DNA from 2 places in the Gottfriedia acidiceleris genome. Region 2 is predicted to be linked to the other one. Evidence: a T-box and tRNA genes for the amino acid it is inferred to sense, from the RefSeq annotation. Region 2 holds a T-box; the other holds one or more tRNA genes.

Region 1 (6,844 bases), 1.6 Mb from region 2:
CCATTGTATTTTTTTCGATCTGGACCGTCGTATACAGATTGGGCTGTACCTGTTTTACCGGCTATTTTATAGTCTACGCCTGTGAAATATTTGTGAGCAGTACCACCAGTTTCATTATATACTTTGATTAAACCTTGTTTAACATGATCGATGTATGATTGTTTCATATCAATACGGTTTAATACTTTAGGTTTAATTTCTTGTCTAATGACTCCACTATCTTCACCGATTGAAGGTTGTCTTAATTCTTTCGCAACATGTGGTTGAATTCTATACCCTCCATTTGCGATTGTAGATACATATTGAGCTAATTGAAGTGGAGTATAAGTATCATACTGCCCAATCGCCATATCTAGTAGGAAACCTGGGCTTTTGTCTACACCTTTAAATCCAATTGCTTCATTTGGTAAATCAATTCCAGTTTTAACGCCAAGTCCGAATTGACTGAAACTATTTCGGAATGTATCAAACGCTTTTACGTCGATATCTAAAGGCCTATTCTCTACGTAATGTGCATGTCCGATAGCCATAGCTGTTCTGAACATATAAACGTTTGATGAATACTTTAAGGCATCTAAATCATTAATCCAGCCGAAGTTTTTATATGACGCTTTTACTGGTGTACCCGCAATTTTAATCGGTGTATCGAATTGCCTTTGCCCTGGAGTAATGGCTCCTGTTTGATAACCAGTTAAAAGGGTTGCACCCTTTACAGTTGAACCCATCTCATAAGAGGAAGTAAGGTTTCCCGTTGCGTAATCTACAATTTTATTTTTTCCTGTCTTTTTGTCTTTAACAATTTGCTTACCAGACATTGCTAAAATTTCACCCGTTTTTGGGTTAATCATCGTAACAAATGCACGATCCAAATATCGACCATTTGACGTTGCTTTAGCTTTTAAAAGCTCTCTTTTAACTATTTCATCAACCTTACCTTGAAGTTCAATATCAATTGATAGTACTAAATCACTTCCAGGCTCCCCTTCTGTAATCACTTTCGTATCAACAACATTTCCATTTGAATCAATAACATTTTGTGCCTTACCTTTTGTACCACGTAAAACATCTTCATACTGCTTTTCAATATAACTTTTTCCTACACGATCATTACGGTCATAACCACGTGCTAAATAATAATCGACATTTTGAGCAGGTAATCCTTCTTTTTCGGAAGTAATATTTCCTAAAATTGTTCGGAACGTATCACCATAAACGTATTTTCTTTCCCAATTTGTCGTTACATCTACACCTGGGAGCTCATCCAAATGTTCACTAACTGTTGCATATTCTTTTTCAGTAACTCCCTCACTTTTAATTGTTTGTGGAGTTAGTGCATAACCAGCACTCATTTGCTTGTAAATTGCAAGGATTTGTAAGTCATTTGCACTAAGTGAATTGATATCATCTGCTGAAATTTTATCAAGCTGTAAATTATAGTAAGCTTTATTGTAAGCAGGGTCATCATCTTTATTTTGGGCTTTTAGTGTTTTATTCTCTTCTTTTGAGATTAGATTTTTTGCATCTTTAGGATTTGTTAATAACCAATAATCTTTTTTATCTCGTTCAGTTATTTTATTAGTTGGCATCTTAAGATAACTTTTTAACTTTGTAGCCATTGTTAATAACTCACCTGAAGTTGTCCCTTTTTTTCTTGTATACGTAATTGTACGTAAAGGCGTATTATCTACGACAACCTTTCCATTACGATCTAAAATTTTTCCCCTTGGTACAGCTTGATCGACGGTCATATTTTCTGTACGCTCTAATTCTAATTTATAGTCTTCACCTTTAACAATTTGTACGACACCTAATCTTAGAATTAAAAATGAAAATAAGACAAACACAAGAAAAAATAGTGTATTCAGTCGTGTTGGTAATGTGATTTTATATTTCTTAGGCTTATTCATTTTTTCTCCTCTTTTTTCTACAATTACTTATTCTACATATTAATATTTTAATGATTTGAAAAAGGAATCACTGCTAAGTTTTTGACAATTTAGTGAAAATACTTAAGCATGCTTATATTCTAATTTCCTCATTACGAAATAGACCAAAAGGTGTCCTGCACCAAACAAACACATTAATAATGGAATAACTTGTTCTGGTTGGAATAGTGATGTACAAACAATGAACACGGCAATAGAAAGCATTCTACCGCTATTTAAATACACTTCACGTATAACGATATATTCAACTCTATATTCCCTGGCCTTATACGATTTTCCTATTATATCATATGTTAAAGATAAGTAAGGTACTAAAATGATTGGATATGCTAAAGAAATTATTGCACCGTAAATGATTAATAAAGGAAATGAAACTTTAAAAGCGATTACAAAAACAGCGCAAAATAGTAAAAAACCACCAATAAATATAGCTTTCATTCTAAAATTTTCCTTTATAATTCTAGTAACAATATAATAGGTAATAAAGCTAATTAACGATGTAATTAATCCGTATTTCCCTAATGCAAATTCACTTCCTGTGGATAAGAAAATATAAATTGAAATAACAAACACAAAAATCCCTTCACGAATCCCCTGAAAGAAATTAGCATATGTTACTTTCCGCCAATTTTCATTTAATTTTCTTTCTTGAATGACGCGCTTAATATTGAACTCACTATCAAGTTCCCGTCTAACTAAGAAACAACTTAAGGCCACTGCACATATAAATAAAATAACGGCAGCAAGAAACACAAAATGGTAACCTTTATTTCCAATCATTGAAGAAATAATCGCTCCAGCTATAAATGGACCGAGCATTCCCGTGAACGAATTAATTAGCCCTAAGAAACCATTAAAAAATTGTCTAGTTTCAGGTTCTGTAACTTCAAACGTTAATAAGTTAAACGCTAAATAGTAACAGCCATTACCTACCCCTAAAATCGCTCCAATTAAAATTGTTGCTAATAATGTCTTCGTTTCAAATAGTAAAACGACTATGTAGAATATTGCCAAAAAAGAAATACCAGCTCTTAAAATAAAAACTCGATCAATTGTTTTAGCTAATCTGCCTGCTATTACAAATGTAAGAGCTTGAAAAAATGCGATCGAAAATTGGTAAGAAGCAATTGGTAAATAATTATTTGATTGCTTCCACAAATAAACATTTACAAATGTGCTAGATAAAGCTGTCGCTAAAGTAAACAATCCACCGACACTCAGTAAAAGAATTAAGTCTTTATTTAAATCTACGTCACCTATTAAAAATTTCCACTTACTCATACTATACTCTCCTTTGTCTCATGAACTAGTTTTCCGAGTAAATGAAAATTTATCCTTTTTTTTAACATAAAAAAAAACACTACTTAATTAAATTAAGTAGTGTTCATTTTTTATAAATTATTTAGCAGCTTGGTATAACTCTTCTACTTTTTCCCAGTTTACTACATTCCAGAATGCACCTACGTAGTCTGGGCGTTTGTTTTGGTAGTTTAAGTAGTAAGCATGCTCCCATACATCTAAACCTAAGATAGGAGTTTTACCTTCCATTAGAGGTGAATCTTGGTTAGCTGTGCTAGTCACTTCTAACTCACCATTGTTTACTACTAACCAAGCCCAACCAGAACCGAAACGAGTTAATGCAGCTTGAGTGAAAGCAGCTTTAAACTCATCTAAGCTACCGAATTTAGCGTTAATTGCTTCAGCAACTTCACCAACTGGAGTGCCTGTGCCTTCTGGAGTTAATAAAGTCCAGAATAAGCTATGGTTAGCATGTCCACCACCATTGTTACGTACAGCTGTACGGATACCCTCTGGAAGTGCATCTAAGTTAGAAATTAATTCTTCAATTGAAGAAGCAGCTACTTCTTTACCTTCTAAAGCAGCGTTTAAGTTTGTTACATATGTATTGTGATGACGAGTGTGGTGAATATTCATTGTTTCTTTATCAAAGTGTGGCTCTAATGCATCATATGCATAAGGTAATTGTGGTAATTCAAATTTTGACATTTTTTATTTCCTCCCAAAGATAATAGTGAATTTCAATTTAAAGTTATCAAATATACTGAAAGATTTCAATAGTAATGCTCAGAAAAGGGAAAGAAAGTAAAAAAGATTAATTTTTGGAAGAAAATTATTTAAGCAATGTGGATCATAGAAGATTAAAAAACGAAAAAAGTCTTCCACATGAAAGTTGAAGACTTTTTTCACTAATTAAGGAGTAAGAGGGATTCGAACCCCCGCGGGCTGTTACACCCCTGTCGGTTTTCAAGACCGATCCCTTCAGCCGGACTTGGGTATTACTCCATAATAAAATATTGGTAGCGGCGGAGGGAGTCGAACCCACGACCTCACGGGTATGAACCGTACGCTCTAGCCAGCTGAGCTACACCGCCAAACTATATAAATGGCTCCGCAGGTAGGATTCGAACCTACGACCACTCGGTTAACAGCCGAGTGCTCTACCACTGAGCTACTGCGGAATAATTCGTATTGTCCTTAAGACAATATTTAATTTATCATATTCTAAACTAGAGGTCAACACTTTTTATTATTTTTTTTGATTATTAATTTATATTAACTATTTTTAAGTGAAAAAATTGTTTTATCTATATTTAAAAGCAAAACTCACTTTCGATTCTAAAGTCATTGTCCTTCTCTTCTTATTTACTCTTATCATTCTAATTAAAGTTTAATATTCAATTACCAAAAAAAGATTATAATATACAAAATAGCCCGAAAGTTACATAATAAATTTCGGGAAGTGAAATAACATAAAAAAGAAAGGATGAGTTTATGAATATATTTAAACAATTTTGGTTTAGTTTATACTCGCCAAAAACAATATTAAGATTTAGACTCCAAAAAATCGGTAAAACAATCTTTTTTCTTTTCCTACTTGCAATTTTATATACTCTTCCTGGATTCTTTTCATTAGTAAAAGATGTGAAGCTTCAGGTGAACAATTTTTCTGATTTGCTTAAAGATAATGTTCAGACAATTTCTTTAAGCAAAGGATCAATAACAATAAATGACAATACTCCATTTGAACGAAATATTGGCGAATATAAATATGCTTTTTATCCAAATGAAACAGTTATACCTACAAAATTAAAAAATGAACAGTATGCATTTGTTGTATTAAAAAATAGAATAATTATGAAAAATGATAAAGGTGAGCAAGATTTCCCTTACCCTTCATTAAAATCAGGTGTAATAAATAAAGCCAAAGTTACAAAATTTATTGAAAATATAAAAGAAGCACTTCCAGTAGTCTTAATCGCGTTATTTTTCTTATTTTATTTGGGTTACAGTATTTTCATATTTATAGTTGCTACATTATTAGCGTTTTTAACAGCTTTATTTAAGTCGACTAAGCACTTGCCTTTCAGACAACGCTTTGCCATTGTTTCGTATAGCTTAACACTACCTACTGTTATTTATTTATTGCTCGGATTATTGAAAATAAATATTCTATTCCAAACTTTAATTTTTATTTTAATAACAGTTGCTATGTTCACATTAACAATTAAAAATTTACCTTCTAAAAAATAATGTTTGATGAAGTGTGTTTCACACTTCTTTTTTTTTGCTAAAATATTTATTAGTCCAAGCTCCTAGTAGGAATATTCGTTGTGGACAAGCATATAGTCTACAAAAGGAGTGATTATTAATGAAAAAAATAGCTTTTTTACTAGGTTCTTTATTGCTTGCATATATAATATTCTTTGACCTACAAGTAGGGACAATCCCAACTAAACATATTGCTACAGTGGCAAAAGCCACAAAATCTGAAACAAAATCAACCTCACTTCCAAAATATGAGAAAATTCAAGTTAAAAACGGTGACACTGTTTTAGGAATTATTGAAGACCTTAATCCTGATTTTAACCAGCCAATTAGCCAAATTACAAAAGATTTTAGCGCATTAAACAATGGACTTTCACCTACTAAAATTCAAAGTGGAAAATCATATAAATTCCCAATTTACTCTTCACAAAAATAAAATTTGTGATATATTTCTTTAGAACCAGTTGATAAAATGAGTAATCATGAAGAAAATATGATAATGTAGATTTATAAAAAATAGAAATAAAGTTATTTTTGAAGGAGCGAGTTACTCGTGAACGAAATTACACATAGAAGTAAAACACGTGCAGTTAAAGTAGGTAATGTAGTTGTTGGTGGAGCAAATGAAATCTCAATCCAAAGTATGACAACGACAAAAACACACGATGTTGAAGCAACAGTTGCAGAAATTAAACGACTTGAAGAAGCTGGATGTCAGATTGTTCGAGTTGCAGTACCAGACGAAAGAGCTGCAAATGCAATTGCCGATATAAAAAAACAAATTAACATACCACTTGTTGCAGATATACACTTTGATTATAAATTAGCCTTAAAAGCAATTGAAGGCGGAGTAGATAAAATAAGAATTAATCCAGGTAATATCGGTCGTAAAGAAAAAGTTGAGGCAGTAGTAAATGCTGCTAAAGCTAAAGGAATTCCGATTCGTATCGGTGTTAATGCTGGTTCATTAGAAAAACGAATCTTAGAGAAATACGGTTACCCAACTGCTGATGGAATGGTTGAAAGTGCATTACATCATATTAAAATCCTTGAAGATTTAGATTTCCATGACATCATCGTTTCGATGAAAGCATCAGATGTAAACCTTGCAATTGAAGCATATGAAAAAGCATCAAAAGCTTTCGATTATCCTTTACATTTAGGTATTACTGAATCTGGTACTTTGTTTGCTGGTACAGTTAAGAGTGCTGCTGGTTTAGGTGCAATCATTAGTAAAGGGATCGGAAATACAATGCGTATCTCATTAAGCGCAGATCCAGTTGAAGAAGTAAAAGTTGCAAGAGAATTACTTAAATCTTTCGGTTTATCTT
Region 2 (6,844 bases):
ATCCCAAACATTACTATACGAGTATAACATAAGAGAGGAACTCCTTATTAACTGAATATTTAAACATAATTTGACTTCCTTGACAGTGTTTTATCCTATTGTTAATCTACTAATAATATTTATACGTGTATAGGGGGGCTTTTTTATGTGGGAATCAAAATTCGTAAAAGAAGGACTTACTTTTGATGATGTTTTACTAGTTCCAGCGAAATCTGAAGTACTTCCAAATCAAGTTGATGTAAGTGTGAGATTAACTGAGAAAATTCAATTAAATATTCCATTAATCAGCGCAGGAATGGATACAGTTACAGAAGCAGATATGGCTATTGCAATGGCTAGACAAGGTGGATTAGGTATCATCCACAAAAATATGTCAATTGAAGAGCAAGCTGAACAGGTAGACAAAGTAAAGCGTTCTGAAAGTGGTGTAATTGATGATCCATTCTTCTTAACACCGACTCATAAAGTAGCAGACGCTGAATATTTAATGGGTAAATATCGTATTTCAGGTGTACCGATCGTAAACGATACAGAGAATAGAAAATTAGTAGGTATTTTAACAAATCGTGATTTACGTTTTATTCAAGATTATTCAATTGTTATTTCAGATGTTATGACAAAAGAAAATCTAGTAACTGCTCCTGTTGGAACTACACTTGCAGAAGCAGAAAAAATTCTTCAAAAACATAAAATTGAAAAGCTACCCCTAGTTAATGAAGACGGTACTTTAAAGGGCCTAATTACAATTAAGGATATTGAAAAAGTAATTGAGTTTCCAAACTCAGCGAAAGATCAACAAGGACGATTACTTGTAGGTGCAGCAGTAGGAGTAACAAAAGATGCACTTCAAAGAGTAGAGTTTTTAGTGAAAGCTAATGTCGATGTAATTGTAATTGATACAGCACATGGTCACTCTAAAGGCGTTATTGAAAAAGTACAAGAAATTAGAAGTAGATTCCCAGATTTGGCAATAATCGCTGGTAATGTTGCAACAGGTGAAGCAACTAAAGAACTTATTGAAGCTGGAGCAGATATCGTAAAGGTTGGTATTGGACCAGGTTCTATCTGTACTACTCGTGTTGTTGCTGGAGTAGGTGTTCCTCAACTAACTGCAGTTTATGATTGTGCTTCTGTAGCTAGAGAGTACGGAGTTCCTATTATTGCAGATGGTGGTATTAAATACTCTGGAGATATCGTTAAAGCTCTTGCAGCTGGTGGACATGTAGTTATGTTAGGTAGTATGTTTGCTGGTGTACAAGAAAGCCCTGGTGAAACAGAAATCTTCCAAGGTAGACAATTTAAAGTATACCGTGGTATGGGTTCTGTTGGAGCAATGGAAAGAGGAAGTAAAGATCGTTATTTCCAAGAGGGTAATAAAAAACTAGTTCCTGAAGGTATCGAAGGACGTGTTCCATATAAAGGCCCATTAGCTGATACAGTTCACCAACTAATTGGTGGAATTAGAGCTGGTATGGGTTACTGTGGTACTGCTACATTAAAAGAATTAAGAGATAACGCACAGTTTATTCGTATGTCTGGTGCTGGATTACGTGAAAGTCATCCACACGATGTTCATATTACAAAAGAAGCACCAAATTACTCACTATAATAATTTAAGCAATCTACCTAGGGCAATTACAAGAAATTGTAGTTGCCTATTTTTTGGGAAATAAATGTGTTAAAATGTACAAGTGAGATTAAAGGTTGGAGGTAAAACAGTGATTGGAAAGAAAATACTAACGAAATTGATCGTAATAGCATTAGCGATAACTATAATTATCCCAATGAATTTACGACCTGTTGCTGCAGAGGATGTTTTAGGCATTCAAGCTAAAGCTGCAATTTTAGTTGATGCAAATTCAGGGAAAATATTATATGAAAAAAATTCAAAAGCTCCATTACCGATTGCAAGTATGTCTAAAATGATGACAGAGTATCTAGTTAATGAAGCGATAAAAAATGGAAAAATTTCTTGGGACGAGAAGGTAACAGTTTCTGATTATGCTCATAAAATCTCCCAAAACACTGGATTATCTAACGTACCACTTGAATTAGGTGGTCAATATACAGTTAGAGAATTATACGAAGCAGCTGCTATTTATTCAGCAAACGGTGCGACAATAGCACTAGCAGAAAAAATTGGTGGATCTGAGAAAAACTTCGTCCAATTAATGATCGCTAAAGCAAAGCAATTAGGCTTAGGAGACGTTAAATTTGTTAATGCTACTGGTTTAGTAAACAAAGACTTACAAGGTATGCAACCAGAGGGAACTTCCCTTACTGATGAAAATATTATGTCAGCAAACGGTGTTGCAAAATTAGCTTATAATCTAATCAAAACATATCCTGAAGTACTTCAAACTTCTTCAATTCCAAAGAAAACATTCCAAGAGGGCGGAAAATATCCAGTAAAAATGGATAACTGGAACTGGATGTTACCAGGATTAGTATTTCAGTACCCAGGTATGGATGGATTAAAAACAGGTTCAACAGATTCTGCAGGCTTCTGTTTTACTGGAACTGCTAAAAGAGACGGTCAACGTTATATTACTGTTGTAATGGGGGCAAACTCTTATAACTCAAGATTTAGTGAAACAGCTAAATTAATGGATTACGGGTTCAGTAACTTCGAAAAGGTTACATTAGTTTCAAAAGGACAAACAATAAAAGGTAATAAAACAGTAAAAGTAGTTAAAGGTAAAGATAAAGAAGTAAAAGTGGTAGCAAAAGACGACGTTACTTTAGCTGTAAAACGCGGTGAAGCTAAAAATTATAAAGCAACAGTCCAATTATCAGGTAAGTCAATCGATAAGGATGGCAATATTAAAGCTCCAATTAAAAAAGGTACTAAGGTTGGACAAATAGTGGTTAAATCTTCAAAGAATGAAGATTTAGGATTTATCAATACTAATAATCAATCGTACGATTTAGTAGTTGATAAAAGTGTTGATAAAGCAAATTGGCTAGTTTTATCATTTAGAGGAATTGGATCATTTTTTGGAAATTTATGGGATAGTATCATAAGCGGAATTGGTGGTTTATTTAAATAAATTTCTATATAAATATATCAGTAATTGTTAAGTTGTCATTTTTTCAGTAAAATAAAAGTAAGGTAACTTTAACTAGGGGAAGAGAAATACTAAAATGTTACCAAGTAAGCTTTAATAATGGAGGGGCATAACAATGAATTTAACAGGAACAGAACGTGTAAAACGCGGCATGGCAGAAATGCAAAAAGGCGGCGTTATTATGGACGTAGTAAATGCTGAGCAAGCTAAAATTGCAGAAGCTGCTGGTGCAGTAGCAGTAATGGCATTAGAAAAGGTACCATCTGACATTCGTGCAGCTGGTGGAGTAGCTCGTATGGCTGATACAAGTATTACTGAGGAAATTCTTAACGCTGTTAGTATTCCTGTAATGGCTAAAGCACGTATTGGACATATCGTTGAAGCGCGTGTTTTAGAAGCAATGGGAGTAGATTACATCGATGAGAGTGAAGTATTATCTCCAGCAGATGATATCTTCCATATTAATAAATCAGATTACACTGTTCCATTCGTTTGTGGTTGCCGTAACTTAGGTGAAGCACTTCGTCGTATTGGTGAAGGCGCATCTATGCTACGTACAAAAGGTGAGCCAGGTACTGGGAACATTGTAGAAGCAGTACGTCACTTACGCCAAATTAACGGAGAAATCCGCAAAGTAGTTGGTTTATCTCGTGATGAATTAATGGTTGAAGCTAAAAACCTTGGCGCTCCATTTGAATTATTACTTCAAATTAAAGAGCTTGGTCGTTTACCAGTTGTTAACTTTGCGGCTGGCGGCGTAGCAACACCTGCAGACGCAGCTTTAATGATGGAATTAGGAGCTGACGGTGTATTCGTAGGATCTGGTATCTTCAAGTCAGAAAACCCTGAGAAATTTGCTCGTGCGATTGTACAAGCTACTACTCACTATCAAGATTATGAATTAATCGCTAACCTTTCTAAAAACTTAGGTCCTGCTATGAAAGGTATCGACATGAGACAACTTGCTGCAGCAGATCGTATGCAAGATCGTAGCATTTAAGTTGGTGAATTTATGAAAATAGGTGTATTAGCATTACAAGGTGCAGTTCAAGAACATATAAATGCAATTAAAGCATGTGGTGCTGAAGCTGTTATCGTGAAACGTGTAGACCATTTAGATGGACTTAATGGTATTGTATTACCTGGTGGAGAGAGCACTGCAATGCGTAAGTTACTTGACCACGTTGGGTTATTAGAACCATTAAAAGAGAAAATCGAAAATGGTTTACCAGCATTCGGTACATGTGCAGGCATGATCTTACTTTCAAAAGAGATTGCAAATGATGACACGGTGCATCTAGGAGTTATGGATATGGTAGCTGAACGTAATGCTTATGGTAGACAAGTGGATAGTTTTGAAGTAAACATCCCAATTAATGGTGTATGTGAAGACTACCCAGCTGTATTTATCAGAGCACCATTTATTCGTTCAGTATCAGGTGATGCAGAAGTTATTGCAGAACATGAGGGGAATATTGTAGCAGTTAGACAAAATCACATGTTAGCAGCATCTTTTCATCCAGAATTAACGAATGATTACCGTTTTATGAATTACTTTGTAGAGATGGTTAAAGAAAAAAGTGCAAATTTAAGTATGTAACTATTGAAAAAAGTAAAAGCTTATAGTAAATTATTATATAATTTAAATTGTTTAAAGTGATGAAAGAAAATAGTAGCAAGTTCTAAATTTATAGAGAGTCGGTGGTTGGTGCAAACCGATAATGAAGACTTGTGAATCCATTCTTGAGCGGGTTACGGAATGCTGTAAAGCTAGTAAGTAACTCCGGTACTATAGTCCGTTAACTATACTAAGGTGGAAGGATTAATATTAATTCTTCAATTAGGGTGGCAACGCGGGTAGCTCTCGTCCCTTTTATGGGATGAGGGCTTTTTTGTATTTATTTTTATCCTTTAGACAATAAAAGAATAGGAGGAATTAAAAATGTTAGACATTAAATTATTACGTAGTAATTTTGAAGATGTTAAAACAAAACTTCAGTTACGTGGTGGCGACATAAGCTATATCGAAAAATTTGAAGACTTAGATTTAAACCGTAGAGAACTACTTGTTCAGGTTGAAGGTTTAAAAAGCCGACGGAATGAAGTTAGCCAAGAAATTAGTGTATTAAAGCGTGAGAAAAAAGATGCAGAAGCACTAATTGTTGAGATGAGAGAAGTTGGAGATAAAATTAAAGCTTTAGATGAAGAGATTAGAACTTTAGAAGAACAACTAGATGCTATTTTATTTACAATTCCCAACTTAGTTAGTGATTCAGTACCAGTTGGATTAACAGAAGACGATAATGTTGAAATTCGTAGAATAGGTGAAGTTCGTACATTTGATTTTGAACCTAAGGCACATTGGGACTTAGGAGTAGATTTAGACATTTTAGACTTCGAACGTGGAGCAAAAGTTACTGGTAGCCGTTTTACTTTCTATAAAGGCTTAGGAGCTAGACTTGAACGTGCCTTAATCAGCTTTATGTTAGATCTTCACACAGAGGAGCATGGATACACTGAAGTATTACCTCCAAACCTTGTAAATCGTGCTAGCATGATCGGCACAGGACAACTACCAAAATTTGAAGAAGACGCATTCCGTATCGAGAAAGAAGACTTTTTCTTAGTACCAACTGCAGAAGTACCTGTAACAAACTATCACCGTGACGAAATTCTTGATGCTGCTCAATTACCGATTGCATATACTGCATATAGCGCATGTTTCCGTTCTGAGGCAGGTTCTGCTGGTCGTGACACACGAGGATTAATTCGCCAACATCAATTTAATAAAGTTGAACTAGTGCGCTTTGTAAAACCTGAAGATTCTTATATTGAGTTAGAAAAATTAACAGGTCAAGCTGAAAAAGTTCTTCAATTATTAGGATTACCATACCGTGTCATTACATTATGTGCTGGAGATATTGGATTTTCTTCTGCAAAAACGTACGACATTGAAGTTTGGTTACCAAGCTATGATGCATACAAAGAAATTTCTTCTTGTAGTAACTTTGAGGCGTTCCAAGCAAGAAGAGCGAATATACGCTTTAGACGTGATCCGAAAGGAAAACCAGAATTTGTTCATACATTAAACGGCTCTGGTCTAGCAATTGGACGAACGGTTTCTGCAATTTTAGAAAACTACCAACAAGCAGATGGCTCAGTAATTATTCCTGAAGTTCTTCGTCCATATATGGGTGGAAAAGAAGTAATTAAATAATTAAAAAAGCAGATGGTATTTGAGAAATAATTCTCAGGTCCATCTGCTTTTTATTTCGATCGTTTTAACATTAATTTTATAATTAGGAGTGTTCCACAATTCCATTCATTTCTTAATAGCCTTAATTATAATCAATTCACCTAAAACTAACATAATGATAGATAAGACACCATCTAACATAATATAACCGGCAGTATTATGGTTTAAGTAAACATTTTTGGTCATCCAGTATCCTGCATAATTTATAGTGATGAATAGATAGGCAAGAGGAAGCAAACAGGTAAGCATATACAAACGTTTATCAGTTATCTTTAATAGTACTGTTGCCCCTATGATTAATCCAATAGAAGCCATGATTAGATACTCCAAATAATGACCAGATTGATCCAATATCCTAGTACCATTATAAATACAAATGAATTTCTTTATATTTTTTCTGCTTATAAAAAAGATGTATATTTTAATAGTTAGATGACGATAATACTTGTTGTAAAAAGGTTGTTTTTATTTCTAGAAAAAAATTATATTTTTTTTAGAAGAATGCTTGACCTTATTTTTT

What was found. The T-box of region 2 lies ahead of serS (serine--tRNA ligase). A T-box ahead of a tRNA ligase gene usually reads a tRNA of that ligase, here a tRNA-Ser.
Region 1: it has a tRNA-Ser gene. The T-box ahead of serS (serine--tRNA ligase) is inferred to sense a tRNA for this amino acid. The anticodon was not compared.

The regions. Positions count from the first base shown of each region.
Region 1 covers NZ_CP096034.1:1,578,090-1,584,933, reverse strand. Annotated here, with positions in the region: gene MY490_RS07490 (peptidoglycan D,D-transpeptidase FtsI family protein) at 1-1,907, opposite strand, end outside; gene MY490_RS07485 (MFS transporter) at 2,010-3,227, opposite strand; gene MY490_RS07480 (superoxide dismutase) at 3,345-3,953, opposite strand; tRNA gene MY490_RS07475 (tRNA-Ser) at 4,161-4,250, opposite strand; tRNA gene MY490_RS07470 (tRNA-Met) at 4,263-4,339, opposite strand; tRNA gene MY490_RS07465 (tRNA-Asn) at 4,352-4,426, opposite strand; gene MY490_RS07460 (DUF1189 domain-containing protein) at 4,740-5,498, shown strand; gene MY490_RS07455 (hypothetical protein) at 5,617-5,949, shown strand; gene ispG (flavodoxin-dependent (E)-4-hydroxy-3-methylbut-2-enyl-diphosphate synthase) at 6,067-6,844, shown strand, end outside.
Region 2 covers NZ_CP096034.1:23,661-30,504, forward strand. Annotated here, with positions in the region: gene MY490_RS00080 (YaaC family protein) at 1-30, opposite strand, end outside; gene guaB (IMP dehydrogenase) at 146-1,609, shown strand; gene MY490_RS00090 (serine hydrolase) at 1,722-3,050, shown strand; gene pdxS (pyridoxal 5'-phosphate synthase lyase subunit PdxS) at 3,184-4,068, shown strand; gene pdxT (pyridoxal 5'-phosphate synthase glutaminase subunit PdxT) at 4,081-4,668, shown strand; T-box leader at 4,719-4,943, shown strand; gene serS (serine--tRNA ligase) at 5,011-6,285, shown strand; partial or broken gene MY490_RS00110 (carbon starvation protein A) at 6,391-6,679, opposite strand.